One region of the Lactobacillus sp. WILCCON 0059 genome, then DNA from elsewhere that is predicted to be linked to it. Evidence: predicted binding sites of a transcription regulator. Region 1 holds the regulator's gene; each other region holds the start of a gene.

The links. The regulator Rex, encoded in region 1, represses fermentation and respiration genes when NADH is low (regulators of the CRP and FNR family bind a similar motif). The targets are predictions, from matches to a motif close to TTGTGAANTANTTCACAA.
Region 2: a site for Rex is predicted at 5,638-5,655, ahead of adhE (bifunctional acetaldehyde-CoA/alcohol dehydrogenase). Genes of this name have one in related genera too.
Region 3: a site for Rex is predicted at 2,470-2,487, ahead of ACYVUT_RS10550 (class II fumarate hydratase). Genes of this name have one in related genera too.
Region 4: a site for Rex is predicted at 3,140-3,157, ahead of ACYVUT_RS08970 (DUF3427 domain-containing protein). Genes of this name have one in related genera too.

The regions. Positions count from the first base shown of each region.
Region 1 is NZ_JBUBHN010000001.1:1,731,773-1,739,025, reverse strand. Features, by position in the region: gene rimI (ribosomal protein S18-alanine N-acetyltransferase) at 1-68, shown strand, start outside; gene tsaD (tRNA (adenosine(37)-N6)-threonylcarbamoyltransferase complex transferase subunit TsaD) at 71-1,111, shown strand; gene ACYVUT_RS08120 (ABC-F family ATP-binding cassette domain-containing protein) at 1,177-3,093, opposite strand; gene ACYVUT_RS08115 (redox-sensing transcriptional repressor Rex) at 3,358-4,044, shown strand; gene groES (co-chaperone GroES) at 4,200-4,484, shown strand; gene groL (chaperonin GroEL) at 4,507-6,120, shown strand; gene mutS (DNA mismatch repair protein MutS) at 6,261-7,253, shown strand, end outside.
Region 2 is NZ_JBUBHN010000001.1:949,322-956,574, reverse strand. Features, by position in the region: rRNA gene rrf (5S ribosomal RNA) at 1-100, opposite strand, end outside; rRNA gene ACYVUT_RS04600 (23S ribosomal RNA) at 168-3,074, opposite strand; tRNA gene ACYVUT_RS04595 (tRNA-Ala) at 3,202-3,274, opposite strand; tRNA gene ACYVUT_RS04590 (tRNA-Ile) at 3,343-3,416, opposite strand; rRNA gene ACYVUT_RS04585 (16S ribosomal RNA) at 3,531-5,092, opposite strand; gene adhE (bifunctional acetaldehyde-CoA/alcohol dehydrogenase) at 5,704-7,253, shown strand, end outside.
Region 3 is NZ_JBUBHN010000001.1:2,240,635-2,247,887, reverse strand. Features, by position in the region: gene ACYVUT_RS10555 (LPXTG cell wall anchor domain-containing protein) at 1-2,047, shown strand, start outside; gene ACYVUT_RS10550 (class II fumarate hydratase) at 2,565-3,968, shown strand; gene ACYVUT_RS10545 (DASS family sodium-coupled anion symporter) at 3,994-5,412, shown strand; gene ACYVUT_RS10540 (C69 family dipeptidase) at 5,586-7,118, opposite strand.
Region 4 is NZ_JBUBHN010000001.1:1,913,002-1,920,254, reverse strand. Features, by position in the region: gene ACYVUT_RS08970 (DUF3427 domain-containing protein) at 1-3,067, opposite strand, end outside; gene ACYVUT_RS08965 (hypothetical protein) at 3,212-3,517, shown strand; gene ACYVUT_RS08960 (helix-turn-helix domain-containing protein) at 3,562-3,993, opposite strand; gene ACYVUT_RS08955 (L-lactate MFS transporter) at 4,103-5,338, opposite strand; gene ACYVUT_RS08950 (alpha-amylase family glycosyl hydrolase) at 5,625-6,914, shown strand; tRNA gene ACYVUT_RS08945 (tRNA-Thr) at 7,018-7,090, shown strand; gene gap (type I glyceraldehyde-3-phosphate dehydrogenase) at 7,160-7,253, opposite strand, start outside.

The DNA.
Region 1 (7,253 bases):
ACAACAATGATGACCGTCCTGACAGCGACGGTTTGAACATGATCTGCCATCTAAGAAAGAAGAACTGACTGTGAAGGAAAAGAAAGACATTCGCATTTTAGCTTTTGAAAGCTCCTGTGACGAGACTTCGACTGCCGTGGTCAAGAACGGGTCAGAGATCGAAAGCTTGATTGTGGCCACCCAAATCAAGAGCCATGCCCGCTTCGGCGGGGTCGTGCCGGAAGTGGCCAGTCGCCACCATATCGAAGTGATTACCCAGATTACCCGGGAAGCCCTGGAAGAAGCCAAGGTCAGCTGGGAAGATTTGGACGCCATCGCCGTGACCCACGGCCCTGGCCTGGTCGGGGCACTTTTGATCGGGATCAACGCGGCCAAGGCGGCTTCCATGGCTACTGGCCTGCCGCTCATCGGGGTTGACCACATCATGGGCCACATTTCAGCTGCCCAGCTGGTTGAACCAATTGAGTACCCGGCCCTGGCCCTGCAGGTTTCCGGTGGCCACACTGAAATTGTTTTGCTGAAAGACCCGACCCACTTTGAAATCGTGGGCGACACCCGCGACGACGCGGCCGGGGAAGCTTATGACAAGATCGGCCGGGTCCTGGGGGTCAACTACCCGGCCGGCAAGACGATCGACCAGTGGGCTCACCAGGGCAAGGACACTTTTGGCTTCCCTAGAGCCATGATTGATGAAGACAATTACGACTTCTCTTTCTCAGGCCTGAAGAGTGCCTTTATCAATACCTGCCACCATGCTGATCAATTGGGGCAAGAATTGGATAAGTATGACCTGGCGGCCAGCTTCCAGGCGGCCGTGGTGGACGTTTTGGCTGAAAAGACCATGCGGGCCATCCGGCAGTACCAGCCGAAGACCTTCATCATGGGGGGCGGGGTTGCCGCCAACCTGGGCTTAAGAGAACGGATGAACAAGGAAATCGCCGCTTTGGAAAAGGCACCGAAGGTTGTCCTGCCGCCGCTTAAGCTCTGCGGGGACAACGCGGCCATGATCGGGGCTGCCGCTTACAACCAGTACCTGGCCGGCGACTTTGCCGACCTGACCTTGGACGCGGACCCGTCAATGGAACTGCCTTACGCCGAGGAATACAAGTAAAGAGCAAAATAAAATGCAGACAAAAAGCAAGTCCAGAAACGGACTTGCTTTTACTTTGTCTAAAATTAAAATTCTTCCAAGGCCAGGGAGGCATCTTCCCAGGCCTGGGTAACTTGGCTGATCTTTTCCTGGACAGCAGTCAAGTCTTCCTGCAGAGGCCCCAGCTTGCTGAAGTCGGCAGCGATAGCCGGGTCAGCCATGGCCTGCTGGATCTCTTGTTCCTTGGCCTCCAGCTTTTCCAGGTCTTTTTCCGCCTGGGCGACCTGCCGCTCCAGTTTCCGCTTTTCAGAGTCCCGCTTTTTCTGCTCCTGGTAGGAGAGCTTGTTTTCGCTGACTGCCTTGATGGTTGTCGTTTCTTCAGCAGCAGCTTCTTGGGCGGCGGCTTCTTCCTTGGCCTTTTCGTTCAAGTAGTAAGTGTAGTTGCCTTCATAGATCTTGGCGTGGCCGTCTTTAGCAACGACGATCTTGTTGGCTAGTTCGTTGATGAAGTAGCGGTCGTGGGAAACGAAGAGGAGGGTGCCGTCGTAATCGTCCAAAGCTTTTTCCAAAACTTCCTTGGCGTCCAGGTCCAAGTGGTTGGTTGGTTCGTCCATCAAAAGGAAGTTGTTGTGCTCCATGGACAAGACGGTCAGGGTCAAGCGGGCTCTTTGCCCCCCGGACAGCTGGCTGACCTGCTTGTCGATATCTTTGGCCGTGAACAAAAAGCTGGCCAGGATCGACCGGATGTCTTTTTCGTTCATGTCCTTGTGCCGGTCCCAAATGGTGTCGATCACGGTCTTAGAGTAGTCCAAGCCCTGCAGTTCCTGGTCATAGTAGCCAATGTCCAGGCTGGCCCCATACTTGATGGTCCCGCTCTTAACCGGCAGCTGCTTCATGACGGTCTTTAAAAGGGTGGACTTGCCGATCCCGTTTTGCCCAATGATGGCCACCCGGTCGCCCTTGTTGATCTGGAAGGAGATGTCTTTAAGCATGGTCTTGTCTGGATAGCCAACGGCCAGGTCCTTCAAGATCAAGACTTCCTTGCCGGATGGCCGGGCGCTGTCAAACTTGATCCGGACTTTTGACTTGTGCTTTGGCGGGTCGACCAGTTCCATCTTCTCCAGGGCCTTGCGCCGGCTTTGGGCCTGCTTGGTAGTGGAGGCGCGGACGATGTTCTTTTGGATGAACTCTTCCTCGCGCTTGATTTCTTCCTGCTGCTTTTCATAAGCGGCTTCCTGCTGCTGGTCGCGGAGTTCTCTCTGGGCTAAGTACTGGCTGTAGTTGCCTTTAAAGACAGTCAGCTGGCCATGCTGGAGTTCAAAAATCTGCGTGGCCAGGTGGTCTAAGAAGTACTGGTCGTGGGAAACCGTCAGGATGGCACCTGGATAGTTCTTAAGGAAGGCTTCCAGCCAGTCCAAAGTATCCAGGTCCAAGTAGTTGGTCGGTTCGTCCAAAAGCAGGAGCGGGGGCTTCTTCAAAAGCAGCTTGACGAAGCTGAGCCGGGTCTTTTCCCCGCCGGACAGGCTGGCAATCTGCTTATTCCAGGTCGCTTCCGGGAAGTTGAAGCCGTTGAGCATGCTCTTGATTTCGGCTTGATAAGTGTAGCCGCCGGCTTGTTCAAAATTGTACTGGGCCTGGTCCAGGCGGCGGAGAAGCTCCTCGTCTTCCGGGTGGTCGGCGATGGCATACTGCAGCTTTTCCAGCTGCTGGCCCTGGTCGATCAAGGGCTGGAAGACCGTCAGCATCTCTTCCCAGATCGACTTCTTTTCGTCAAAGTCGTGCTCCTGGGCGATGTAGCCGAGTTCGATCCCCTTGTTGACGGTAAATTCGCCCTGGCTGGCCTCCTGGCGGCCGGTCATGATCTTTAAAAGGGTCGTTTTCCCGGCCCCGTTTGGCCCGACCAGACCGATCCGGGCATTGTTTTCAATTGAAAAGTTAACCTTGCTGAATATAGGAGCAGCCCCAAAGCGTTGCTCCAAATTGTGTCCTTGTGCTATTATCATATTTTTTCACCTTGAAACATTGTACCATGCAAAGGCCCGGCTGACGGCTTTGGCAATGATTTTCAGCAGATTTTTCCTTTCTTTCCCAGCTTTAAAAAGAGCCAGGCTCCTTCAATTGATTTGTGAAAAAATTCGATGAAAAGGATTTTATGGCAAATATTGTGAAAATACGACTTGCCAAAGACTAGTAAAAGCGGGTATCATAATAGATGATTGATTACAGATTCACATTCACAAATAACTAATCAGACGGAGGCATCTTTTATGAACAACAAATTTAGAATTCCCAAGGCTACTGCCAAAAGATTGCCGCTATATTACCGCTACTTGCTTCTTTTGAATGATGAAGGCAAAGACAAGGTTTCTTCAACTGAACTGGCTGAAGCCGTCCAAGTCGACAGCGCTTCAATCCGCCGGGACTTTTCCTACTTCGGCGCCCTGGGCAAGCGGGGCTACGGCTATGACGTCAAGAACCTGCTCAGCTTCTTTAAGAAGATCCTCAACCAGGACACTTTGACCAACGTTGCCCTGGTCGGGGTCGGCAACCTGGGCCACGCTCTTTTGAACTACAACTTCAAGCGCAGCAACAATATCAGAATTTCCTGCGCCTTTGACATCAACCCGGAAATCACTGGCAAGATCACCCAAGGGGTGCCGGTCTACTCAATGGATGAAATGAAGCAGCAGATCGCTGACCAGCAGATCCGGATCGCCATCTTGACCGTTCCCCAGGCTACGGCCCAGAAGACGGCTGATGAAATGATTGAAGCCGGGATCAAGGGGATCATGAACTTTACCCCAATCCGCCTGTCAGCTCCAAATGGGGTCCGGATCCAAAACGTCGACCTGGCTACCGAATTGCAGACCTTGATCTACTTCCTCGACTCTGACGAAATGATCAAAAAGCAGCTGGAAGAGCGGAAGAAGGCCATGGACAACACGAATAAATAAGGAAAACAGCACTTTTTAGCACTCTCGCCTAAAAAGTGCTATTTTTCTCTTGCCTTTTTTGGAAAAAGGGATTATTATCATAGTTGTAAGTTAGCACTTGATCAAGATGAGTGCTAAAGAATTTCTAAAGACAATTAATTTCAGGAGGGAATAACGTGTTACAACCAATTGGAGATCGCGTGATCGTTGAAGTTAAAGAAGCTGAAGAACAAACCGTTGGTGGCATCGTACTTGCTTCCAACGCTAAGGAAAAGCCAACTCAAGGCAAGGTTGTTGCCGTAGGCGGCGGCCTGTACGCTGAAGATGGCAGCAAGCTTCCTATGACCGTCCAAGAGGGCGATGAAGTTTTATACGATAAGTATTCTGGCACCAAGGTCAAGTACGAAGGCAAGGAATACTTAGTCCTTCATGAAAAAGACATTTTGGCAATCGTTAAGTAATTTAAGGAGTGCAAATTAAAAAATGGCAAAAGACATTAAGTTTTCAGAAGACGCAAGACGTTCACTTTTAAACGGGGTTGACAAGCTGGCCAACACGGTCAAGACGACTTTGGGGCCTAAGGGCAGAAACGTCGTTTTGGAACAAAGCTACGGCAACCCAACGATTACCAACGACGGCGTGACGATCGCCAAGGCAATTGAACTGGAAGACCACTACGAAAACATGGGGGCCAAGCTGGTGGCTGAAGCTGCTTCAAAGACCAACGACATCGCCGGTGACGGTACGACCACTGCCACTGTTTTGACCCAAGCTATCGTGCAAGAAGGCATGAAGAACGTGGTTGCCGGTGCCAACCCAGTTGGCATCCGCCGCGGGATCGAAAAGGCTACCCAAGCAGCCGTTGACCAATTGCACAAGAACAGCCACGAAGTTTCCAGCCGGGACCAAATCGCCCAAGTTGCTTCAATTTCAAGTGCTTCAAAGGAAATCGGTGACTTGATCGCTGAAGCCATGGAAAAGGTCGGCAACGACGGCGTCATCACTATTGAAGACTCTCGCGGGATTGAAACTGAACTGAGCGTGGTTGAAGGGATGCAATTCGACCGCGGCTACCTGTCCCAATACATGGTAACTGACAACGACAAGATGGAAGCGGACTTGGATAACCCATACATCTTGATCACTGACAAGAAGATTTCCAACATCCAAGACATCTTGCCAATGCTGCAAGAAATCGTGCAACAAGGCCGCGCTCTCTTGATCATCGCTGACGACGTGACTGGCGAAGCTTTGCCAACTCTTGTTTTGAACAAGATCCGCGGTACCTTCAACGTTGTTGCGGTTAAGGCTCCTGGCTTTGGTGACCGCCGCAAGGAACAACTGGCTGACATCGCTGCTTTGACTGGCGGTACGGTTATTTCTGAAGACCTGGGCCTGGAACTCAAGGACACCCAGCTCAGCCAATTGGGTCAAGCCCGCCGGGTAACCATCACCAAGGACTCAACTACTATCGTTGACGGCTCTGGTGACAAGGAAGCCATCCAAGAACGAGTTGACACCATCAGAAAGCAAATCGAAGACACGACTTCAGACTTTGACAAGAAGAAGCTGCAAGAACGTCTGGCCAAGCTGGCTGGCGGCGTAGCCGTAATCCACGTCGGCGCTGCTACTGAAACTGAACTCAAGGAACGCCGCTACCGGGTAGAAGACGCCTTGAACGCTACCCGCGCAGCTGTTGACGAAGGCTACGTAGCTGGTGGTGGTACTGCCTTGGTCAACGTTGAAGAAGCCGTTAAGGCAACCAAGGGTGACACTGCTGATGAACAAACCGGGATCAACATCGTGGCCCGGGCCTTGACCGCTCCAGTTCGCCAAATCGCTGAAAACGCCGGTAAAGAAGGCTCAGTCATTGTTGACCACCTGCGCAAGGCTGACCCGGAAGTCGGCTACAACGCTGCTGAAGACAAGTATGTCAACATGATCGACGAAGGGATCATCGACCCAACCAAGGTGACCCGGTCAGCTCTGCAAAACGCCGCTTCAATCGCTGGTCTTTTGCTGACCACTGAAGCAGTTGTGGCAGAAATTCCTGAAGACAAGCCTGAAGCAGCCCCTGCTCAACCAGGCATGATGTAAAATACTGAAATTTAACACACACAAGAATTACTGTAAGAAGGGTCCAGCTCAAAGCTGGGCTCTTTTTGCGTGCAAGACAGGGCAAGCAGGCCGGTGAAATGCTGTATAATTGAAAGCATACGATAAGCGAGGGAGTTTTTATGCCAAGAAAAGCCACGACTCCAATGATGGAGCAATATTACCAAATTAAAGACCAGTACCCGGATGCCTTTCTCTTCTACCGGGTGGGGGACTTTTATGAACTGTATGAAGATGATGCCGTCAAGGGATCACAGATTTTGGAACTGACTTTGACCCACCGGTCAAACAAGTCGGAAAACCCGATTCCCATGGCCGGGGTTCCTCATATGGCGGTTGATTCTTACGTCAACACTTTAGTGGAAAAAGGCTACAAAGTGGCCATCTGTGAGCAATTGGAAGACCCGAAGAAGGCCAAGGGGATGGTCAAGCGGGGGATCATCCAGCTGGTTACCCCCGGTACTAAAATGGCCCAGGGGCCAGACGACAGCCAGGAAAGCAACTACTTGACCAGTGTCGTCGAAAAGGCTGGCGGCTACGGCCTGGCTTACAGCGACCTGTCGACCGGGGAGATTTTTGCCACCCACGTCAAGCACTACACGGAAGTGGTCAATGAACTCTTGTCTTTGCGAACCCGGGAAGTCGTTTTTGCTGGCAACCTTAGCGCCAGCGACCGGGACAGCTTGCAAAAGGCCAATATCACCGTGTCTGAACCGGCTGAGCTGGAGGGAGAGCACGCGGAAATTTCCTACGTCCAGCAGAAACTGACTGATTCTTTGGAAAAAGCTGCCGTCCGCCAGCTGGTTGTCTACCTGTTGGCCACGCAGAAGCGGAGCCTGGCCCACCTGCAGGTGGCGGAAAGCTTTGAAATCGGCCAGTATTTGCAGATGGCCAACACCGTCCAGCGGAATCTGGAACTGACCCAGTCAGCCACGACTGGCAAGAAGCAGGGGTCACTTTTCTGGGTTTTGGACAAGACCACCACGGCCATGGGGGGCCGGCTTTTAAAGCAGTGGCTGAGCCGGCCGCTTTTGTCTTTAGACCGGATCACCCAGCGCCAGCAGATGGTTCAAGCCCTTTTGGACGACTACTTTACCAGGGAAAACATCGTTGAC
Region 2 (7,253 bases), 780 kb from region 1:
CCTCGCAGGCAGTTTCCCACCAACTACTTTCGGCGTTAAGAAGCTTAACTGCTGTGTTCGGCATGGGAACAGGTGTATCCTTCTTGCCATTGCCACCGCACTCTCTTTGAGCTTGCACGCTCAAAACTGAATATCTTTCCAAGTCAAAACCTCATTGCTTCGCTCTTTTGGTCAAGTCCTCGACTGATTAGTACCGGTCCGCTCCAAAGCTCACGCTTCTTCCACTCCCGGCCTATCTACCTCATCGTCTCTGAGGTGTCTTACTTTCTTAAAGAAATGGGAAATCTCATCTTGAGGGGGGCTTCGCACTTAGATGCTTTCAGCGCTTATCCCGTCCGCACATAGCTACCCAGCGATGCCTTTGGCAAGACAACTGGTACACCAGCGGTGCGTCCATCCCGGTCCTCTCGTACTAAGGACAGCTCCTCTCAAATTTCCTGCGCCCACGACGGATAGGGACCGAACTGTCTCACGACGTTCTGAACCCAGCTCGCGTGCCGCTTTAATGGGCGAACAGCCCAACCCTTGGGACCGACTTCAGCCCCAGGATGCGACGAGCCGACATCGAGGTGCCAAACCTCCCCGTCGATGTGAACTCTTGGGGGAGATAAGCCTGTTATCCCCAGGGTAGCTTTTATCCGTTGAGTGATGGCCCTTCCATGCGGTACCACCAGATCACTAAGCCCTACTTTCGTACCTGCTCGAGTTGTCTCTCTCGCAGTCAAGCTCCCTTTTACCTTTACACTCTGCGAATGATTTCCAACCATTCTGAGGGAACCTTTGGGCGCCTCCGTTACACTTTAGGAGGCGACCGCCCCAGTCAAACTGCCCGTCAAACACTGTCCTCGGCCTGGATCACAGGCCTGAGTTAGAGCATCCGTCAAGCAAGGGTAGTATCCCAACAGCGCCTCAGATAAGACTGGCGTCCTATCTTCTCCGGCTCCTACCTATCCTGTACATGCTTGACAGATACCCAATATTAAACTGCAGTAAAGCTCCATGGGGTCTTTCCGTCCTGTCGCGGGTAACCCGCATCTTCACGGGTATTATAATTTCACCGAGTCTCTCGTTGAGACAGTGCCCAAATCATTACACCTTTCGTGCAGGTCGGAACTTACCCGACAAGGAATTTCGCTACCTTAGGACCGTTATAGTTACGGCCGCCGTTTACTGGGGCTTCAATTCAAACCTTCGCTTGCGCTAAGCTCTCCTCTTAACCTTCCAGCACCGGGCAGGTGTCAGCACCTATACTTCATCTTACGATTTTGCAGATGCCTGTGTTTTTGATAAACAGTTGCTTGGGCCTTTTCACTGCGGCTGATCTTGCGACCAGCGCCCCTTCTCCCGAAGTTACGGGGCCATTTTGCCGAGTTCCTTAACGAGAGTTCTCTCGCTCACCTGAGGATACTCTCCTCGACTACCTGTGTCGGTTTGCGGTACGGGTGCACCGTCTCTGGCTAGAAGCTTTTCTCGGCAGTGTGACGTCGCAGCCTTCGCTACTTTAATTTCGCTCCTCATCACGCCTTGTCCTTATGAGAGCAAGCATTTGACTCGCTCTCAGACTTGACGCTTGAACGTGGTATCCAGCACCACGCGCTGCTAGCCTCCTGCGTCCCTCCATCGCTCATAACGATTCGGTGCAGTACAGGAATCTCAACCTGTTGTCCATCGACTACGCCTCTCGGCCTCGCCTTAGGTCCCGACTTACCCTGGGCGGACGAGCCTGCCCCAGGAAACCTTAGTCTTGCGGCGGACAGGATTCTCACCTGTCTTTCGTTACTCATACCGGCATTCTCACTTCTAGAAGCTCCACATGTCCTCTCGGTCATGCTTCACCGCCGCTAGAACGCTCTCCTACCACGTGCATAATGCACATCCACAGTTTCGGTATCATGCTTAGCCCCGGTAAATTTTCGGCGCGGCGTCACTCGACTAGTGAGCTATTACGCACTCTTTGAATGATGGCTGCTTCTGAGCCAACGTCCTAGTTGTCTGCGCAACTCCACATCCTTTTCCACTTAGCATGAATTTTGGGACCTTAACTGGTGATCTGGGCTGTTTCCCTTTCGACTACGGATCTTATCACTCGCAGTCTGACTCCCGCACATAAATGTCTGGAATTCGCAGTTTATCTGAATTCAGTAACCCTTGACGGGCCCCTAGTCCAAACAGAGCTCTACCTCCAGCATCCTCTTTGCGAGGCTAGCCCTAAAGCTATTTCGGAGAGAACCAGCTATCTCCAAGTTCGTTTGGAATTTCACCGCTACCCACAACTCATCCCCGCAATTTTCAACTTACGTGGGTTCGGTCCTCCAGCGCGTTTTACCGCGCCTTCAACCTGGTCATGGGTAGGTCACTTGGTTTCGGGTCTGCGTCAGCCAACTGCTCGCCCTCTTCAGACTCGCTTTCGCTGCGGCTCCGTCTTTTCTGACTTAACCTTGCTGACTAACGCAACTCGCCGGTTCATTCTACAAAAGGCACGCCATTACCCCTTAACGGGCTTTGACTACTTGTAGGCACACGGTTTCAGGTTCTCTTTCACTCCCCTCCCGGGGTTCTTTTCACCTTTCCCTCACGGTACTGGTTCACTATCGGTCACTGGTTAGTATTTAGCCTTGCGAGATGGTCCTCGCGGATTCAAACGGGATTTCACGTGTCCCGCCCTACTCAGGATACTGATAGGCCTTCTTTGGATTTCGCTTACGGGGCTCTCACCCTCTCTGGCGCGTCTTCCCAAACGCTTCTGCTATCCTCTGAAGTGCCATGTTTCAGTCCTACAACCCCGGCAGATAAATCTGCCGGTTTGGGCTCTTTCCTGTTCGCTCGCCGCTACTTGGGAAATCGATATTTCTTTCTCTTCCTGCAGCTACTTAGATGTTTCAGTTCACTGCGTGTTCCTTTCTTGTGCTATGTATTCACACAAGAATAGCATGTCTGCACATGCTGGGTTCCCCCATTCGGAGACCTCCGGATCAAAGCCTACTTACGGCTCCCCGAAGACTTTCGCGGTTAGTCGCGTCCTTCATCGGCTTCCAGTGCCAAGGCATTCACCGTGCGCCCTTCTTCACTTGACCTTGCAAGTTTGTTCTTTCGAACTCTCTCGGTCGCTTTGCAATGTTTTCATTGATCTCAATGATTCTCGGTTTTTTCTTGGAATTAAGATATTCAGTTTTCAACGTACAAACTTGGCCTTGCGGCCAATGGAGGCAAACGGGATCGAACCGATGACCTCCTGCTTGCAAAGCAGGTGCTCTCCCAGCTGAGCTATGCCCCCGTAAATATCAACTTTTAAGATGTTACTCCATCTTGGCCGAAATGTAAAGACTTTTCTTTGCATTTCAATGGGCCTGGATGGACTTGAACCATCGACCTCACGCTTATCAAGCGTGCGCTCTAACCAGCTGAGCTACAGGCCCAAGTTCTTATTGTTGGTACTCTCAAAACTGAACAAAGTTTCTTTTGCAGTGTGCTTCCGTAACTCACAATCGTCTATTAGTGTTCCCACTCTCTGATTGTGTGTCTTTCCTTAGAAAGGAGGTGATCCAGCCGCAGGTTCTCCTACGGCTACCTTGTTACGACTTCACCCCAGTCATCTGCCCTGCCTTAGGCGGCTGACTCCTAATGGTTATCCCACCGACTTTGGGCATTGCAGACTTCCATGGTGTGACGGGCGGTGTGTACAAGGCCCGGGAACGTATTCACCGCGGCGTGCTGATCCGCGATTACTAGCGATTCCAGCTTCGTGCAGGCGAGTTGCAGCCTGCAGTCCGAACTGAGAACAGCTTTAAGAGATCCGCTTGCCTTCACAGGTTCGCTTCTCGTTGTACTGCCCATTGTAGCACGTGTGTAGCCCAGGTCATAAGGGGCATGATGACTTGACGTCATCCCCACCTTCCTCCGGTTTGTCACCGGCAGTCTCTCTAGAGTGCCCAACTTAATGATGGCAACTAAAGACAAGGGTTGCGCTCGTTGCGGGACTTAACCCAACATCTCACGACACGAGCTGACGACAGCCATGCACCACCTGTCTCTGCGTCCCCGAAGGGAAAGACTTATCTCTAAGTTTTGCACAGGATGTCAAGACCTGGTAAGGTTCTTCGCGTTGCTTCGAATTAAACCACATGCTCCACCGCTTGTGCGGGCCCCCGTCAATTCCTTTGAGTTTCAACCTTGCGGTCGTACTCCCCAGGCGGAGCGCTTAATGCGTTTGCTGCGGCACTGAGAACCGGAAAGTCCCCAACACCTAGCGCTCATCGTTTACGGCATGGACTACCAGGGTATCTAATCCTGTTCGCTACCCATGCTTTCGAGCCTCAGCGTCAGTTGCAGACCAGAGAGCCGCCTTCGCCACTGGTGTTCTTCCATATATCTACGCATTCCACCGCTACACATGGAGTTCCACTCTCCTCTTCTGCACTCAAGAATGACAGTTTCCGATGCAGTTCCACGGTTGAGCCGTGGGCTTTCACATCAGACTTATCATTCCGCCTGCGCTCGCTTTACGCCCAATAAATCCGGACAACGCTTGCCACCTACGTATTACCGCGGCTGCTGGCACGTAGTTAGCCGTGACTTTCTGGTTGATTACCGTCAAATAAAGACCAGTTACTGCCTCTATCCTTCTTCACCAACAACAGAGCTTTACGATCCGAAAACCTTCTTCACTCACGCGGCGTTGCTCCATCAGACTTGCGTCCATTGTGGAAGATTCCCTACTGCTGCCTCCCGTAGGAGTTTGGGCCGTGTCTCAGTCCCAATGTGGCCGATCAGTCTCTCAACTCGGCTACGCATCATTGCCTTGGTAGGCCTTTACCCCACCAACTAGCTAATGCGCCGCGGGCTCATCCTAAAGTGACAGCTTACGCCGCCTTTCAAACTTGAATCATGCGATTCATGTTGTTATCCGGTATTAGCACCTGTTTCCAAGTGGTATCCCAGTCTTTAGGGCAGATTGCCCACGTGTTACTCACCCATCCGCCGCTAGCGTCCAACAAATCATCCCGAAGGAATCTTTGAATTCAGCTCGCTCGACTTGCATGTATTAGGCACGCCGCCAGCGTTCGTCCTGAGCCAGGATCAAACTCTCAATTTGAAAATTGAGCTCTTTTTAATCTGCTCCAGATTATTTGCTTGCGAATTGACTTCGCTTATTTGTTTGGATCAAACTTTGTTTGACCCGCACACTGCGAAACTTTGTTCAGTTTTCAAAGTACCAACTTGCGTCAAGTGACGCAACGTTTTATATCTTACTCGCTTGTCGACTTCTTGTCAACAAGTTTTCGATATTTATTGTCTTCAATTGCTTTTCATTAAGAAAGCGCTTCGCGTTTTGCTTGAAGACATTTACTACTTTACCCCCATTTGTTAATTTCGTCAATCTTTATTTTCAATTTTCTGCTAATTTTTCTCTATTTTCATTCCTACTCTTCGCTAATCTATTCTTGCCTTGCTGTTTATTTATCATCTATTTTCTAGGTCTAGCCCAGCTTGTAAAAGTGATGTTATTCACTATTTTTGCTTTTTTCTGCGCTTTCAGCATTCTACTCCGACACAGATGTAAGCATTTACATAACTCGAATTCATTGAAATTTATAGCCTTTTTTGCCTTGACAAAGAAAACAAAGAGACTATCATGTTAGGTGAAAAGGTTCACAAAAAAGCAGAACCTCAGAAAAAATGTAGTAGTTTTTATGGAGAGAAAAAATGGTTGATGTAAAGAAAACACAGACCGCTGTTGAAACAGGCAAGGAATTGTCTGCAGAAGAAAAAATGGAAGAAGCCAAGCGTTATACCGGTGAATTAGTTAACAAAGCCCTGGTTGCTGAAGAAGCCTACTCGACTTACAGCCAGGAGCAAGTTGACAAGATCGTGGCTGCCATGGCTCTGGCCGGCAGTGAAGCCTCCCTTGAGCTTGCTCACGAGGCAGTAGATGAAACCGGCCGCGGCGTGGTAGAAGATAAGGATACCAAGAACCGCTTCGCTACCGAAAATGTCTACAACTCAATCAAACACGACAAGACCGTTGGCATTATCGAAAGAAACCAGGTTGAAGGCTATATCAAAGTTGCTGCTCCTCTAGGCGTTTTAGCCGGGATCGTGCCAACCACCAACCCAACTTCAACGACCATGTTCAAGATTTTGGTAGCCCTAAAGACCAGAAACGCGATCATCTTCTCCTTCCACCCAAAGGCGCAGAAATGTTCAATCCATGCTGCCCAGATCTTGTATGACGCGGCAGTAAAGGCTGGTGCCCCAAAGAACATCATTCAGTGGATCGACAAGGCCAGCCTGGAAAACACCACCGCCTTGATCCGCAACCCAAAGATCGCTTCTATTTTGGCAACTGGTGGTCCCGGCATGGTGCACGCAGCGCTGCAGTCTGGCAATCCGTCAATGGGGGTCGGTGCCGGTAACGGTGCTGTTTACGTTGACCACACCGCCTTTTTGGACCGGTCTGTTGAAGACATCCTTTTATCCAAACGCTTTGACAACAGCATGGTTTGCGCGACTGAAAACTCAGCCGTAGTTGAAGCACCAATCTACGATAAGTGGCTGCAAATGATGCAGGACAAAGGTGCCTACCTGCTTCCAAAAAAGGACTACCAAAAGCTGGCCGACTTCGTCTTCAATGACAAGCACGGGGTCAATGGTCCGGTTGCCGGAATGAGCGCCCGCTGGATCTGCGAACACGCCGGCATCACCCTGCCTGAAGGCAAGGATGTCATCCTATTTGAACTGGATCCAAAGAACATTGGTGAAAAACTTTCATCCGAAAAGCTCTCCCCGCTTCTGTCAGTTTACAAGGCCAAGGACCGGGAAGACGGGATCAAAATCGTCAAAGCCCTGCTCGACTACCAAGGTGCCGGCCACAATGCCGCCATTCAAATTGGCTCCCAAGACGACCCATTCATCGATGAATACGGCAAGGCAGTCCAAGCTTCCAGAGTCCTGGTCAACCAGCCAGATGCTTTAGGCGGGATCGGTGACATTTACACTGATGCCCTGCGGCCGAGCTTGACCTTGGGGACTGGGTCGTGGGGGAAGAACTCCCTGTCTCACAACCTGTCAACCAGCGACCTTTTGAACATCAAGACCATTGCCAAGCGGCGCAACCGGCCGCAATGGATCCGCCTGCCAGAGAAGATTTTTTACGAAAAAGACTCCATTACCTACCTCTCAGATGAAAATGAGCAGGAAATCAACCGGGCCTTTATCGTCGCAGACCCAGGCATGGTCAAGTTTCACTTCGTTGA
Region 3 (7,253 bases), 510 kb from region 1:
AGATGAAAAGACCAAGAATCTTGCTGAATACACGGCAGTCAGAAACGCAACTACAAATATGCAGGCCTACACTGGCACGATCAGTATGAACAAGCTTAAGCAGGCGATCTATGAGTCAATCTTGGGGTGCCTGGTTGACGACTCCGGGTCAAATTGGGGGCACATGAAGGCGTTCCTTTTTGCCAACCCAACCAGAACGGAATACTTGGGCGTGTCGATCGATCACTACCTGCAGATCCACTTTAACTCAGTCAGCTTCACTAATGACCATTCAACCGAATATGAAGTTCCGGCATTGGGGACAGGGGACCGGCAGAAGGTGATTGACGCAATAACTGATCTGTCTAAAAAAGAAGGCGCGCGGGATCAATACCAGTACATTTACCTGGAACCAGAAAAGAATTATCTAGCTACCGCGACTAGCAATCTAGAGACGGCTAATAGTAATCTGCAGGCGGCAAAAGATAAAGTGGCCGCGGCAGATAAAGCTGTAAAGAAGGCACAAGAAGCCTACGCTGCTGCCCAGGAAACGACGGCAGCTAAGACGGAGGCTTTGACCAAGGCGCAAGATCTGGCTACTAAGGCAGAGACTGCTTTGAACGCGGCCAAGGCAGAAACGGCAGCTGCACAAACGGCATTGACCAGCGCCCAGACCGCTTTGACGGAAAAGCAGGCAGCTTTAAAGGAAAAGACTGAAGCGGCAAGTACGGCAGAAGCAGCAGTAAAGAACACGGCAGAGGCTTTGCAGGCAGCAGAAAGCAAGGTAACGGATTTAACCGCCAAGCTGGAGGCTGCTAAGGCAGAGGCTGAAGAGAGCGCAAAGAATCTGCAAAGCGCGCAAGCTAGTGTTGCCGCGGCTGAAACGGCAGTCGGGGATGCAGAAAAAGCTGCAGCTGACGCAAATGCCGCGGTAGAAGATGCTACGGCAAAAGTGGCCACTGCTAATGCGGCCAGTCAGAAGGCTGAATCTGAATTGGCAACTGCTAAGCAAAAGCTGGCTGACCTGCAGGCAGCAAAGGTTCAAGCAGAGACTGCAGAAACTGCGGCTGCAGAGGCAAAGGCAAATGCTGATGCTCAAGTCAGTGAACTTGCTCTTAAGGCAGAAGAAAGTGCCAAGCTGTCAACTTCCACGGAAAAGGAAGACCAGGCAGTTGAAGACGCTAAGGCTAATGCGGCAAGCGCGCAAGCTGCTTTGACCGCGGCAGAAGCTGATTTGGCGGATAAGAAGGAAACGTTGACGAAAGCCAAGGCAAGAGTGGCCGCAACTCTGCACGCTTTGAACCTGGCAAAGGCCCGCCTGGCTGCTTTGGAAGCAACACAGCCGACGGAACCAACAACTCCAACGGAACCGACGACTCCAACGAAGCCAACGACCCCAACGGAGCCGACTAAGCCAACCGAACCGACGACTCCAACCGAACCAACTCAGCCGACGGAACCGACAACTCCGACAGAACCGACGACCCCAACAGAGCCGACAAAGCCGACTGAACCGACGAGTCCAACGGAGCCAAGCAAGCCGACAGAGCCAACGACTCCGACTGAGCCGACTGAACCGACGAAGCCAACGAGTCCAACGGAACCGACTAAGCCGACGGAACCAACAACTCCAACGGAACCGACTAAGCCAACAGAAGACCCGACTCAGCCAAGTACAGAACCGTCTACTGAGCCAACGACAGAACCGACTACCGAGCCGTCCGAAGAACCATCTACTGAACCAACTGATACTGAAGAACCAGCTGATACAGATGAAGATACCGACGACAGTGACGTTGTAACTGTAGTGAACGCGGATGAAGAGCCAGCAACTAAGTCTGCTGTTAAGACTCCAGCTCCTGTGACTAAGTCAGCTGCTAAGGTACCAGCTGCCCAACCTGTTGCTAAGTCTGCTTCTGCCGCAAAGACTCCAGCCGCGGCTGCAGCTCAGCTCCCGCAAACCGGTGAGAAGGAAGCTAAGCCTGGCATCTTGGCAGGTATCCTGTCTCTGCTGGCCGGAGTTTCTCTCTTTGGCCTTAGCTTTAAGAAAAGAAAGCAAGAAAAGTAAGTCCTGATTTCCTAAAAATCAGTCCATAAACAAAGAGCTCTAGAAGCGTTTAGCAACTTCTGGAGCTCTTTTTTCCCTTGTATTTTTGTTTTTGTACCGGGGGATGTATGACTGAAAAAATCTGCTTTTTCCGCTATGCTCATTTTGCGCATTCTTCTTAAGAGCAATGAAAGCGTATTATTATAAGAAGGAACTGTCTAAATCACTTTTAGCAAATGAACATTTCACAAGTTACATTTTTCATTAACTCCCTGTAAAAAATAGGCCAAAAAATTTTCCCTACGTCAAATTAAATTGCGAAATACTTCTAGCAACCGCTTACTTCAGCTTGAAAACTTTTGCATTTTAAGAATTTTGCCAAAAAATTGTTCAAATTTCAAAAAATAGACAGTCCTTGAAATTCTTTAAAAAACAACAAAAAGTTGTGTCATTTTTAACAAAATTCAAAAAAGCCGTTATATAATGCAAGTAGTTAAGCAAGATTTTTGTAAAAGTTTATTGTAAGGAGATTTGTAAGATGGCAGAACAAGAATACCGTATTGAATCAGACACGATCGGTGAAGTTAAGATTCCTAAGGAAGCTCTCTGGGGCCCGCAAACTGAAAGAAGCCGCAACAACTTCCCATCCGGCGAATTGATGCCATTGGCTATCATCCGTGCTTTCCTGCACTTGAAGAAGGCTGCTGCTGAATCAAACGTTGAAGTTGGCGATGAACCAGCTGAAAAGGGACAAGCAATCGAAGAAGCTATCGACCAATTGCTGGCTCTCAGCGACGAAGACTTGCGCAAGGACTTCCCACTTCACGTATTGCAAACTGGTTCAGGTACTCAAACCAACATGAACGTCAACGAAGTTGTTGCCAACCTGGCCAACAAGCTTCACCCAGGCTTGAACATCCTGCCAAACGATGACGTCAACCGTGGCCAAAGCTCAAACGACACTTACCCAACTGCAATGAACATCGTTGCCGTTGAAGCTGTCGACAAGCTGGAACCAGCTATTCAACACTTGATTGACGAACTTAAGGTAAAGCAAGACAAGTACTGGAAGACTGTCAAGGTTGGCCGCACCCACCTGCAAGACGCTACTCCTTTGACTTTCGGCCAAGAAGTTTCCGGCTACATCTCAGCCTTGAAGCATGACCTGGCCTACATCCAAGAATTGAAGCCAAGCCTTTACGAATTGGCTATCGGTGGTACTGCCGTAGGTACTGGCTTAAACGCAGCACCAGGCATGACTGAAGCAATCGCTGGCAAGCTGTCAGAAGTTTACGGCCACGAATTCAAGGTTGACACCAACAAGTTCTGGGGCCTGGCTCACCACTCAGCTTTGAGCGTAATGCACGGCGCCTTCAAGACTTTGGCCAACGACATGTTCAAGATTGCCCAAGACATCCGCTTCCTGGCTTCTGGCCCACGTGCCGGCTACGGTGAACTGAACATTCCTGCCAACGAACCGGGCTCATCAATCATGCCAGGCAAGGTTAACCCAACCCAAGCTGAAGCCGTAACCATGGCTGTAGCCCGCGTATTGGGCAACGACGTAACCATCAACTTCGCTGCCAGCCAAGGCAACTTCGAAATGAACGTCTTCAAGACTGTCATGATTGCTGCCTTCCTGGAATCAGCTGAAATCCTGGCCGGCACTATCACTGGCTTCGCTGACAAGATGATCCACGGTTTGACTGTCAACGAACAAAGAATGGACGACCTGCTGGAAAACTCCTTGATGACTGTTACTGCTCTGTCACCAAAGATCGGCTACCACGAAGCTGCCGTAATCGCGCAAACTGCTCAACGCGAAGGCACTACCTTGAAGGAAGCTGCCCTCAAGAGCGGCAAGGTGACCGAAGAACAATACGATGAATGGATGGACTACATGGCTATGACCAACATCGACCGGACTAAGCCAGAAGAATAGTCTTTTTCAAAAAGCGGGAGAAAAAATGTTAGCAAAAGTTAATTACAAAGGCTTCATCTGGCCTTTGATCATCGGGATTGGGCTCTTCCTGCTCACTCCTTTGCGTCCGGCAACCATCACCGTTGCCGGCTGGCACATGTTCGCCATCTTCCTTGCGACGATCATTGCCTGCATCACCAAGCCTCTGCCAATCGCCGGGGTATCTATCATCGCCTACGTCATCATCATTGGCCTGGGCCTGGTCCAAATGAAGCCAGCCCTGTCAGCCTTCGCTGACTCAACTCCATGGACCATCGCCATGGCCTACATGATTGCCCGGGGCTTTACCAAGACTGGCTTGGGCCGGCGGATCGCCTTGATCTTTGTCCGGGCCTTCGGTAAAAAGACTTTGGGTCTGGCTTACTCCTTGTCCATGATCGACCTGGTCGTTTCACCAGCCACCCCAAGTAACACTGCCCGGTCTGGTGGGATCGTCCTGCCAATCATTGAATCCTTGTCCGACACCTTCGGTTCCAAGGTTTCTGATGGTACGGAAGACAAGATCGGTTCTTACCTGGTCTTCAACGAATTCCACGCCAACACGATCTCATCCAGCCTCTTCATGACCGCCTCAGCTCCTAACGTGGCCGCGGTTGGTCTGGCAGCAGCTAACGGGGTCAAGATTTCCTGGTTCGGCTGGGTAGCAGCAGCTATCGTGCCAGCCTTGATCTCCTTCATCTTAGTGCCAATCATCATCTACAAGATGTACCCGCCTAAGATCAAGGAAACTCCTAACGCTAAGGAATGGGCTGACGGCCAATTGAAGGAAATGGGCGCCATGAAGGCCTCTGAAAAGGTTATGATGGCTGTCTTCATCCTGGCTCTTGTCTTGTGGATGCTGTCCAGCTTCATCGGCCTGGACGCTACCTGGGTAGCCTTCCTGGCAACCGCGCTTCTGCTGGTAACCGGGGTTTTGACTACCAAGGACATGCTGAGCGAAACTGGTGCCTGGAACGTTGTCGTTTGGTTCTCAATCCTGATCTTTATGGCCAACCAACTGAGCCTTAAGGGTGGCGTGATTCCGTGGCTGCAGGCTTCAATCAAGTCTGTTATCGGCGGTATGTCACCAGTTCTGGTCATGGCTATCCTGGTTCTGGTTTACTTCTACAGCCACTACCTCTTTGCCTCCGGCACGGCTCACGTTGTTGCCATGTACGCTCCGCTGCTCTTGATTGCCAAGAGTGCCGGCGTACCGGTAATGTTCGCGGCTATCATGCTGGGGATGACTGGGGCGATCTTCCAGTCAACCACCCACTACTCATGTGGGCCGGCAACCGCCCTCTTTGCCCCAGGCTATGTCAAGCAGACTGACTGGTGGAAGATGTGCTTCGTTTTGGGTCTCTTCTACCTGGTAGTCTACGGCGGCATCGGCGGCTTGTGGATGAAGCTGATCGGCCTGTGGTAAAAGTTTAAAAGCAAGTTTGAAAAGTACTTGTAAGTAAAGTAAAAGTTTGTAAGTGAAAAGGCAGCTCCAGAATGGAGCTGCCTTTTTCGTGCGGTTTAAAATATCGATGTTGCTATTTTTACTTGTTAAAATGCTTCTTGTTTACAGTTACTATGGAGATTACGGCAATAAAATTACTTGTTGAAAGTGAGCCTGGACTTGGTCATTGGCGCCAGCTTGTTGGAGTGGACGATCAGGCTCTTGTTCATGGTCTGCCACTTGCCTTGCGCGTAGTCAGCGTTCTTCTGGTTCTGTTCAGTCAAGTAGGCCGTCAGCTTGTCACCGGACAAAGTCTTGGCTGTCTTGTCGCTTTGGGCCAGGTTGGCCGCCAGCTGTTTAGTTACGGCCTTCTTGGTTGGATTAACGTCCTTGTAGATCAGGTCCGTCTTCTTGCCAGTTGCGCTGTCGATAAACTTCTTGTGCTTGTAAGCTTCAACCACCATGGCCGTGGTCTTGTAAGTCCAGTAGGCAGACTTGGTATTAGTCGGGTCTTGGTAGTCGCCATCAACCTTGTACTGGCTTGGCGTGTCGCTGATGTTGGTGTAGAAAGGCAGGTAGACGCTGGTCGCCGGGGAGGCCATGGCCAGCCACTGGATAGCAGCGTATTCCTTAGGTACATTGTTTCTGATCTGCAGGATATGGGATTCCACGTCAGTTGGCACGTTGATCGGCCGGTAACCGCCCTTCCACTTGCCGTAGCTGGAGTACTTGGTTCCCGTAAAGTGGGAGGAAAGTACCTGGCCAACCTTGCCTGGGCTGACCTTCTTGTCCGGCTTAAGGAAGAGGGTGTAGGACTTCTTGGTAATTGACTGCTTCTTGCTTGGGGTCAAGATTCTCTGCCCGTCCCACATTCTCGGCCGGTTGTAGACGGCATCGGTCTTGTCGTTGGTACCAAAAGCCTTGGCGTAGTTGACCGTGCCTTTTGCATAGCCGGCCAGCTTGATCTTCTTGTTCTTGGACCAGGCCTTGACCTTCTTGACCAGGTTGCTTGAAGCCATGTAGTTCTTAGAGTCCTTGAGGTTGAGCTTGCCAATCACCATTTGGTTAGGGATGACCGCGTACTTGTTGTCTGGAACTCTGACGGCTGCCCAGGTGTGGCCGGAGCCAATTTCCATGTACCAGATTTCATTCTTGTCGCTGAAGATGACCCCGTTGTTTTCGGCGCTGCCTTGCTTTTCAACGATCTGGCCCAGGCGCTGGACGCCTTCCTTAGCAGAGTGGATGTAAGGCAGGACCACGTCCAGCATGGAGGCTTCGGAGATCCCGTTCTTGACCAGTTTGTCAGCTTTCAGCCCCTTCTTGTTGGTCGTAGCTGATTCCGTAGCACTCATGGCCACGTTTTCGCTGTTGATCCCGCTCTCGCCAAAAATCCACTGGCCATTTTCCTGCTCGCCGTCTGGCGTGCTGGTATAGCGCAGGGCCGTCTTTGGCAGGCTGGTCTTGAAGCCGTTGTCTTCAGAAACATAAGTGGTCGGGCCATTGCTGGTTGCCTGGTGAACATAGAAGTGCTTGGACCAGGCGCCCACGTCTTCATTGCGGGCGACCAGGGTTGATCCGTCGGTCGTGGCCTTCTTGCCAACTACTACAGTCGTGCAGGCCTTGACAGGCGAGGCGGTAAAAGCAGCTGCCAGGCCCAGGGCACCAGCAGCCAAAATAAACTTACGCATGATATTTCCCCCTATCAAACATAATCCTATCAATCACACAGCAGCGCTTGTTAGCGCTTACCAAAAGAAATCATAAGCCTTTTGCCATTAAATTACAACCCTATACGAAAAGCTAAGCTGCTTTATTAAGAAGCA
Region 4 (7,253 bases), 180 kb from region 1:
AAACGGGCCGGTCTCCTTCGCTTGAAACATAATCCGCGTTGCCTAAGAAAGTGTAAGGAGCCGTATAATTTCCCTGCTTTTTAAACTCTCTGACAAAAAGGGAAATCATGTTGCCGGTCTCCCCCTGGTGGATATAGCGCTGGATCTTGGGACTGGCTGGCCGGTCCTGGCTCTGGCTCTGCCAGTGGAAGAGCTGAGCATTGATGGCGTAGTCCTCGTACATGGTTGACGGGGAGAAGTCTTTTTCACTCTTGTTTAAATTAATAAGGAAGATATCCGTCTTCTTGTCAGCAAAGTACTTGACCCCCTCCCGGAATTCCGGGGACTGGTCCTGGTTGAAGTAGTCAAAGGCCGCCATGATCTGGTTGACATTGTAGTGGCAGTGGACTTCCAAAGGACAGGTGAAGGGGTATTCGTTAGCTTCGGGCAGGACGGTCAACTGACTACGCCGGTAGCGGAGGACTTCCATTAATTCTTCTTTGACGAAGTCTTCCTTTAAAAAGCTTGCGATCCCTTCATGCAGGTCCTTAAAGCCCATTTGGGCCGGCTTTTTCTTGTAGAAGCTGTAGTAAAGCATCCCCAGCATCAAGCGTTCATTCTCGCTGGCTGGCTCTTTTGCCGTCTCCAGGTAAGCCAGCCAGTAGTCCAGGAGCTTTTTGGAATCGATGTGGAAAAAGCTGCTGAACTTCTGGTAGACCTGGTTTTCCACATCCCGGTCGTCAGTAATTAATCCGGCCCACTTTTTCAAACGGAAAAGTGACCGCGCCCCGCTGGCGTGGTAGAAGTCGTAAAGACTCATATCATAGGCCTTGAGGAAGTTGGCCAAGGTTAATTCCAGGCCTGTGTCTTCGCTAAAAGTCTTCACCCGCTGGGTCAAGCCCTTTTTGTTAGCGGCGTTTTGGCCAAGGTTGGCCAGGATGTACTTTTTGGCAACAGGTTCAAGCTCTAGATAGCAGGCTGCTGGAAGATGCGGGAAGCCCTCGCTGATTTCATATGGCAGGGCGTGGCCTGGTCCGGTCAAGGCCTTGAACTTGGCTTCGTAGTTATAGTGGCGGTTGGCCTGGCCGATGAAGTCCAGAACCGTCAGGCAGTCCTTGCCAGGGCAGAGCCGCAGGCCCCGGCCCAGTTGCTGGAGAAAAATGGTCGGGCTCTGGGTTGGCCGCAAAAAGAGGATGGTATTGACGGCCGGGATGTCGACCCCTTCATTATAAAGGTCAACGACAAAGATAAACTTGAGCTTGCCGGAGGTCAAATCTTCTTTGGCCTGCTGGCGGTCAGCCTGGGCAGTTTGGCCAGATAAAGCGGCGGAAGGGATGCCGGCCTGGTTGAAGGCAGCAGCCATGAACTCGGCATGCTTGACGCTGACGCAGAAGCCCAGGCCTTTGATGTCTTCCAAATTGTTGCTGTACTTGTCCAGGCTGCGCAAAATCAACTTGGCCCGGGCATCGTTAGCTGTATAGACATTTTCCAGCTCGCTGACCTCGTATTGGCCCCGGCTCCACTTCATGTTAGAATAGTCGACATTGTCGGTGACCCCGAAATACTGGAAGGGGCAGAGGAGCTGGCGGTCGATAGCTTCGCCTAACAGCATTTCGGCGGCGATGTTGCCGTCAAAATATTGCAAGATGTCCTGCCCGTCCATCCGGTCGGGGGTGGCGGTCAGGCCTAGAAGAATCTTGGGCTTGAAGTGGCTGAGCAGCTTTTGGTAGGACTTAGCGGCGGCGTGGTGGAATTCGTCGATGATGATGAAATCGTAGTAGTCGCTTGGGAGCAGGTCAGCTATTTTTTCTGAATTAAAGGACTGGATGGAGACGAACAGCTTGCTGACATCGTCAGTCTTGTACTGGCCGACCAGCAATTGACCAAAGTTGAAGTCGTTGAGGACCTCGCGGAATTTCTGCAGGCTCTGCTCCAGGATTTCCTGCCGGTGGGCAACGAAGAGCAGACGCGCGTGGGGATGCTCTTCCAAGTAGCGCTTGAAGTCAAAGGCGGCGATGACGGTTTTCCCCACCCCGGTGGCTGCGACGAGGAGATTTTTATAATGGCCGTAAACTTCCCGCTCAGCCTGGAGCCGGTCCAGGATCTCCTGCTGGTAGTTGTAGGGGCGGATAGTGGTCTCCAGGTGGAAAGTACTTTCCTTGTGCCGGTTCAGTTCCGTCTGCAGTTTTTGCCGGCAGTCTTCCTTATCCGGGTCAAAAGTTTCAAAAGAGGGGTCGTTCCAGTAGCTTTCAAAGGAGACGGCAAACTTGTTGACGATGTCAAAAGATTCCTGCTCGGTGACCTTGACATTCCATTCCAAGCCAGTGGTCAAGGCAGCGCTGGAGAGGTTGGAGGAACCGATGTAGGCGGTAGAGAAGCCAGTCTCTCTTTTAAAAAGGTAGGATTTGGCATGCAGGCGGGCGTGGTCGGTCTCGTAGTTGATCTTGACTGTAGTGTTGGGCAGCTGGCTCAAGGTCAGGATGGCCTTGTAGTCAGTTGCCTGGGTATAGGTCGTAGCGATCACCCGCAGCTGGTGGCCGGCTTTTTGGCAAAAAGCTTCCAAATCTCCCAGAAGGGGGCGGATGGCAGACCATTTAATAAAGGAAACAAGCAAGTCGACCTGGTCGGAAGAGGCAATTTCCTTCTTGATTTCGCTGAGCATGCTGGGCTCATTTTTGCTGCCGGTAAAAAGGGCATTCTCCACTATGGAAGTCTGGGGCCGGATGGGAGTAATCTTCTGGGACTGGGTCAGCTTGTGGTAGATGGAGGTCAAGACTTCGCCTTGTTCCAGGATCTGCAGGTCCTCGTAGTCAGCCTCGCCGGTATGCTGGGCGACCTGGTCGACGATAGAGTTGGCCAGGCGGATCTGGGCGATGAGGGCAGATCTGTCTTCGCCGGACTTGAAGCTGTCGCGGAGGTAGTGCAGGCCCGACCGGATGACTTGGGAGAGGTAGATGGTCAAGAGCTGGCGGGAGTCATCAGCGTCCAGTTCTTCCAATTTATAATCCGTGGTCTCTGGGTCAAGTTTTTCCAGCTGGTCCAGGATCTCTTGGTTAAGGATTTGTTCGTAAATACCATCTTTCAGCATGCTTTTCCTGCTTTCTGAAGTGTTTTGCCTTAATTGTATCAGGTTAGGGGAAATTTGCTAAATTATGGATTTTTGTTACCATTCTCACAAAAAAGACTATAATGACCTTATAGAAGAAATCTAATTTTTACTAGGGGGAAAATGATGAAGAATTACATGCAGCATCTTAAAGAGCGGGCCATTAACGCCTATCCGCCCGAAACCAGCCGGCGGTGGACTATCTGTATTGTGGTCGCTGTCCTTGCTGGATTAGTGTTGAGTCACTTTGGCCAAGCCAAGTTTGGGGCTTCGCTTGCTGATTTTGCCCTGCTTTGCGGGATTGACCTGCTGGCTGTGACTTTTGCCAAACATGGGGTCAATATTATTCTGGCCTACTTGTTGGCAACGGTCCTGTACCTGGTCGTGACAGTCCCGCTGACTTTTTACATCATGTCATTTAACCATTTATAAGAAAGCAAAAGGAGCTGACTTCTAGTTAAGAAGCAGCTCCTTTGTTATTTAGTCGAATTGATCCAGTGAAAACCAGCCCCGATGAGCCAGATGGCGCCCCCTAAAATAAAGAGGACCCAGCTGGTTGACCAGCGGCCGGTCGCGATGCTGACCAGAAGGTAGACGGCGATAACGATGGTCCAGTAGATACTATTGATCCTGCCCAGGCGTTTAGGATCAGCATCCTTCTTGTTCGGCCGGTCCATCTCTTCGCCTGGTTCGATGGTTTGGCCTTCTTGCTTGTCGTCTTTTAGCAGGTAGTCAGCTGACACGTCGTATAAAACCGCCAGTTTGGCAATGTATGATATGTCGGGCACGCTGTCGCCGTTTTCCCAGCTGGCCACGTTGGCTTGCGTGGTCATTAATTTTTCCGCTAATTCTTTTTGGCTTAAGCCATGCTTCTTGCGCAGGTCGCGCAACTTGCTTGGAAGCATCATGTTTTTCCCCCTCATCAATCTCTCTTCTATAATATTATAGCCTCTAGCCTGGCTAAAAGCTCGCGGGGAAAAGAAAAAGTTCCCGCCTAAGCAGGAACTTGAAAATTCATTAATCTAATTCGTCAGCCAGGTCGGTCAGCTTGGCAAATTCACGCTGAACCAGGAAGGAGACGCAAAGAGCCAGACCAGCCAGGACGATGAAGGCGGCCAGGGTGATGTAGTAGCTCTGCAAAACTTCGTGGGTGAAGGAGAGCAGGAGCGGGCCAACCATGCCGGCCGCTGCCCAGGCGGTCAAGATGGACCCGTGGATGGCGCCGAGCTCTTTAGTGCCGAAAACGTCGCCCAGGTAAGCCGGGATAACTGAGAAGCCGGCCCCGTAGCAGGACATGAGCAGGCTGAGGGCTACAGCGAAGACAAATGGTGAGTGGGTGAAGATCAAGATCACGAACATAGCCATGTCAACGACAAAGATCAAGCTGTAGGTCAAAGGCCGGCCGATGTAGTCGGACAAGGTTGCCCAAATCAAGCGGCCAAAGCCGTTGAAGAGGCCGATGATGCCGACCATGACAGCGGCAGTAGCCGCGCTCATCCCAGTCAATTCCTGGGCCATCGGTGAAGCGGCAGAGACCAGGGCGATCCCGCAGGTGATGCTGATAAAGAACATGAACCAAAGCAGGTAGAAGGTCTTGGTCTTCAGTGCCTGGTTGGCCGTCATTTGCAGGCCGCCGGTTAAGGAAACAGCTTCCTTGTCTTCGCTCTTGAAGTTGGCCAGGTCTTTTGCACTTGGCCGCTTGATGAACTGGGCAGAAACGATCATGACCAGGAAGTAGCCGGCCCCCAAGATGTAGAAGGTACCCGCCAAGCCAACGCTGGACATCAGGAATTGGGCAATTGGGCTGGTCAAAAGAGCGGCAAAGCCGAAGCCCATGATGGCCAGGCCAGTTGCCAAGCCACGTCTATCCGGGAACCACTTGATGATGGTTGAGATCGGGGTGACGTAGCCGGCACCCAGGCCAAGACCAGCGATGACGCCGTATGAAGCGTACAAGAGCCAGAGCTGCTGGCTTTGAACAGCCAGGCCAGTCAAGGCAATCCCGCTCCCGTAAAGGATGGCGGAAACAGTCCCGGTCAAGGTCGGGCCGAATTTTTCAACCAGGCGGCCCATGAAAGCCGCGGACATCCCCAGGAAGAAGATGGCCAAACTAAAGGCAAATGCAACTGATGATTCGCTCCAGCCGGTCTGTGCCGCGATTGGCTTAGTGTAGACGCTCCAAGCGTATACTGAGCCGATCATCAGATGCAGCATGACCCCCGCCAAAGCAACAATGTAACGATTAGTCTTCATTGTTAAGATATTCTCCTTATTAATCTTTGGACTTTTAGACAATACACGAACAATATTCTTAAATAGGGTCAATATTATTCGATGTGTTAAGGATACCATGTCAGCAATGTAAGGACAAGGTGAAATTTTCAAGATCTTGTGCTGGAAACGCTAAACATGCTACTAAATCTAGGACGCTTTTTTAAAAAGAGTTACCGGTAACATTGCCGGAAAATGTGAAAGCGCTTAGGAAAACCGCTAAGATAGAAGGGTGAGAAAAAAGTGGCCACAGGCCAAGGAGGAAAAAATGGCTAGCGACACCAAGATCGACTTGCGCAAGCAAATGATTTACAGCATTTTTGTCAGAAACTACTCGCCAGAGGGCAATTTTGAAGGGGTCCGGAAGGATTTGGACCGGATCAAGGATTTGGGGACGGACATCATCTGGCTTTTGCCAATCCAGCCGTCAGGCAAGGAGAAGCGGAAGGGAAGCCTGGGTTCACCATACGCGATTTCCGACTACCGGGCCATCAACCCGGAATACGGGACCATGGAGGACTTCAAGCGCCTGTGCGACGACGTCCACGCCAAGGGGATGAAGATCATCATCGACTGCGTCTACAACCACACTTCACCAGACTCAGTCTTGGCTAAGGAGCACCCGGACTGGTTCTACCACAAGAAAGACGGCAGCTTCGGCAACAAGGTGGGCGACTGGAGCGACGTTATCGACTTAGACTACAGCCATAAGGACTTGTGGCAGTACCAGGCGGAAACTTTGGTCATGTGGGCCAAGTATGTGGACGGCTTCCGCTGCGATGTGGCCCCGATGGTGCCGGTGGACTTCTGGAAGTATGCCAGAGAAGAAGTAGCCAAGGTGCGGCCAGGGGCTATTTGGCTGGCTGAATCCGGTGCCCCGGACTTTATCCGCTTCTTGAGAAGCAAGGGGGCAGTCGGCGGGTCAGATTCTGAGCTCTACCAGGCTTTTGACATGACCTATGACTATGACATTTACCCAGACCTCAGAGCAGCGCTTTTGGGGCAAAAGGACTTGACTGACTACCTGGCTGGTCTTAACCGGCAAGAGGGGGTCTATCCGGAAAACTATGTTAAGGCCCACTTTTTGGAAAACCATGACGTGGTCCGGGCTCACGGGATGATCGATGATCCGGCGTCTTTGCGGGCAATGACGGCCTTTATCTACTTCATGAAGGGGGCCATGCTGGTCTACAATGGGGAAGAAAAAGGGGATGCCCACCACGTGACCCTGTTTGACAAGGACCCGGTTGACTGGAGCGGCGATCTTGACTTGACTGACCTCTTAAAGAAGATGCATGAAATCAAGCAGCTGCCAATCATGGCCAAGGGCAGCTATGAGGCTAAAGAGGTCAGAAAGGGCGTCTTGGAAGCTGTCCACAGCCTGGATGAAGGCGAAGAAGAAGAGCGGTTGATCGGGATTTTTAACACGACCGGCAAGAAGCAGGCGATTCCGACCAAGCTGCCAGAGGGGAGCTACAAGAACCTTTATGATGGCAGCAACGTCCAGGTTTACGAAGGAGTCATGCGGATCGGCGAGATTACCATTATTGAGAAATAAGAGCTGAGAAGGCGGCCTAAAGTAGACAGATTTTTTGCGAGAATTGGCGAAAACTTTTTTGACAAAAGCAGATTGTTTGCTATAATGAAAGAGTTGATAAATTGCCAATTTAGCTCAGTTGGTAGAGCATCTCCCTCGTAAAGAGAAGGTCGTTGGTTCGATTCCAATAATTGGCACTCAGAGTATCAAAGAAGTCCGTTGCAAACGCAGCGGACTTTTTGTTGTTCTTAAAGAGGGATGCAGACTTACAGTTGGGCGAAGTAACGAATAGTGCGCACCATCTGTGAAGTGTATGAATTTTCGTTGTCGTACCAGCTGACGACTTGAACCAGGGTCTTG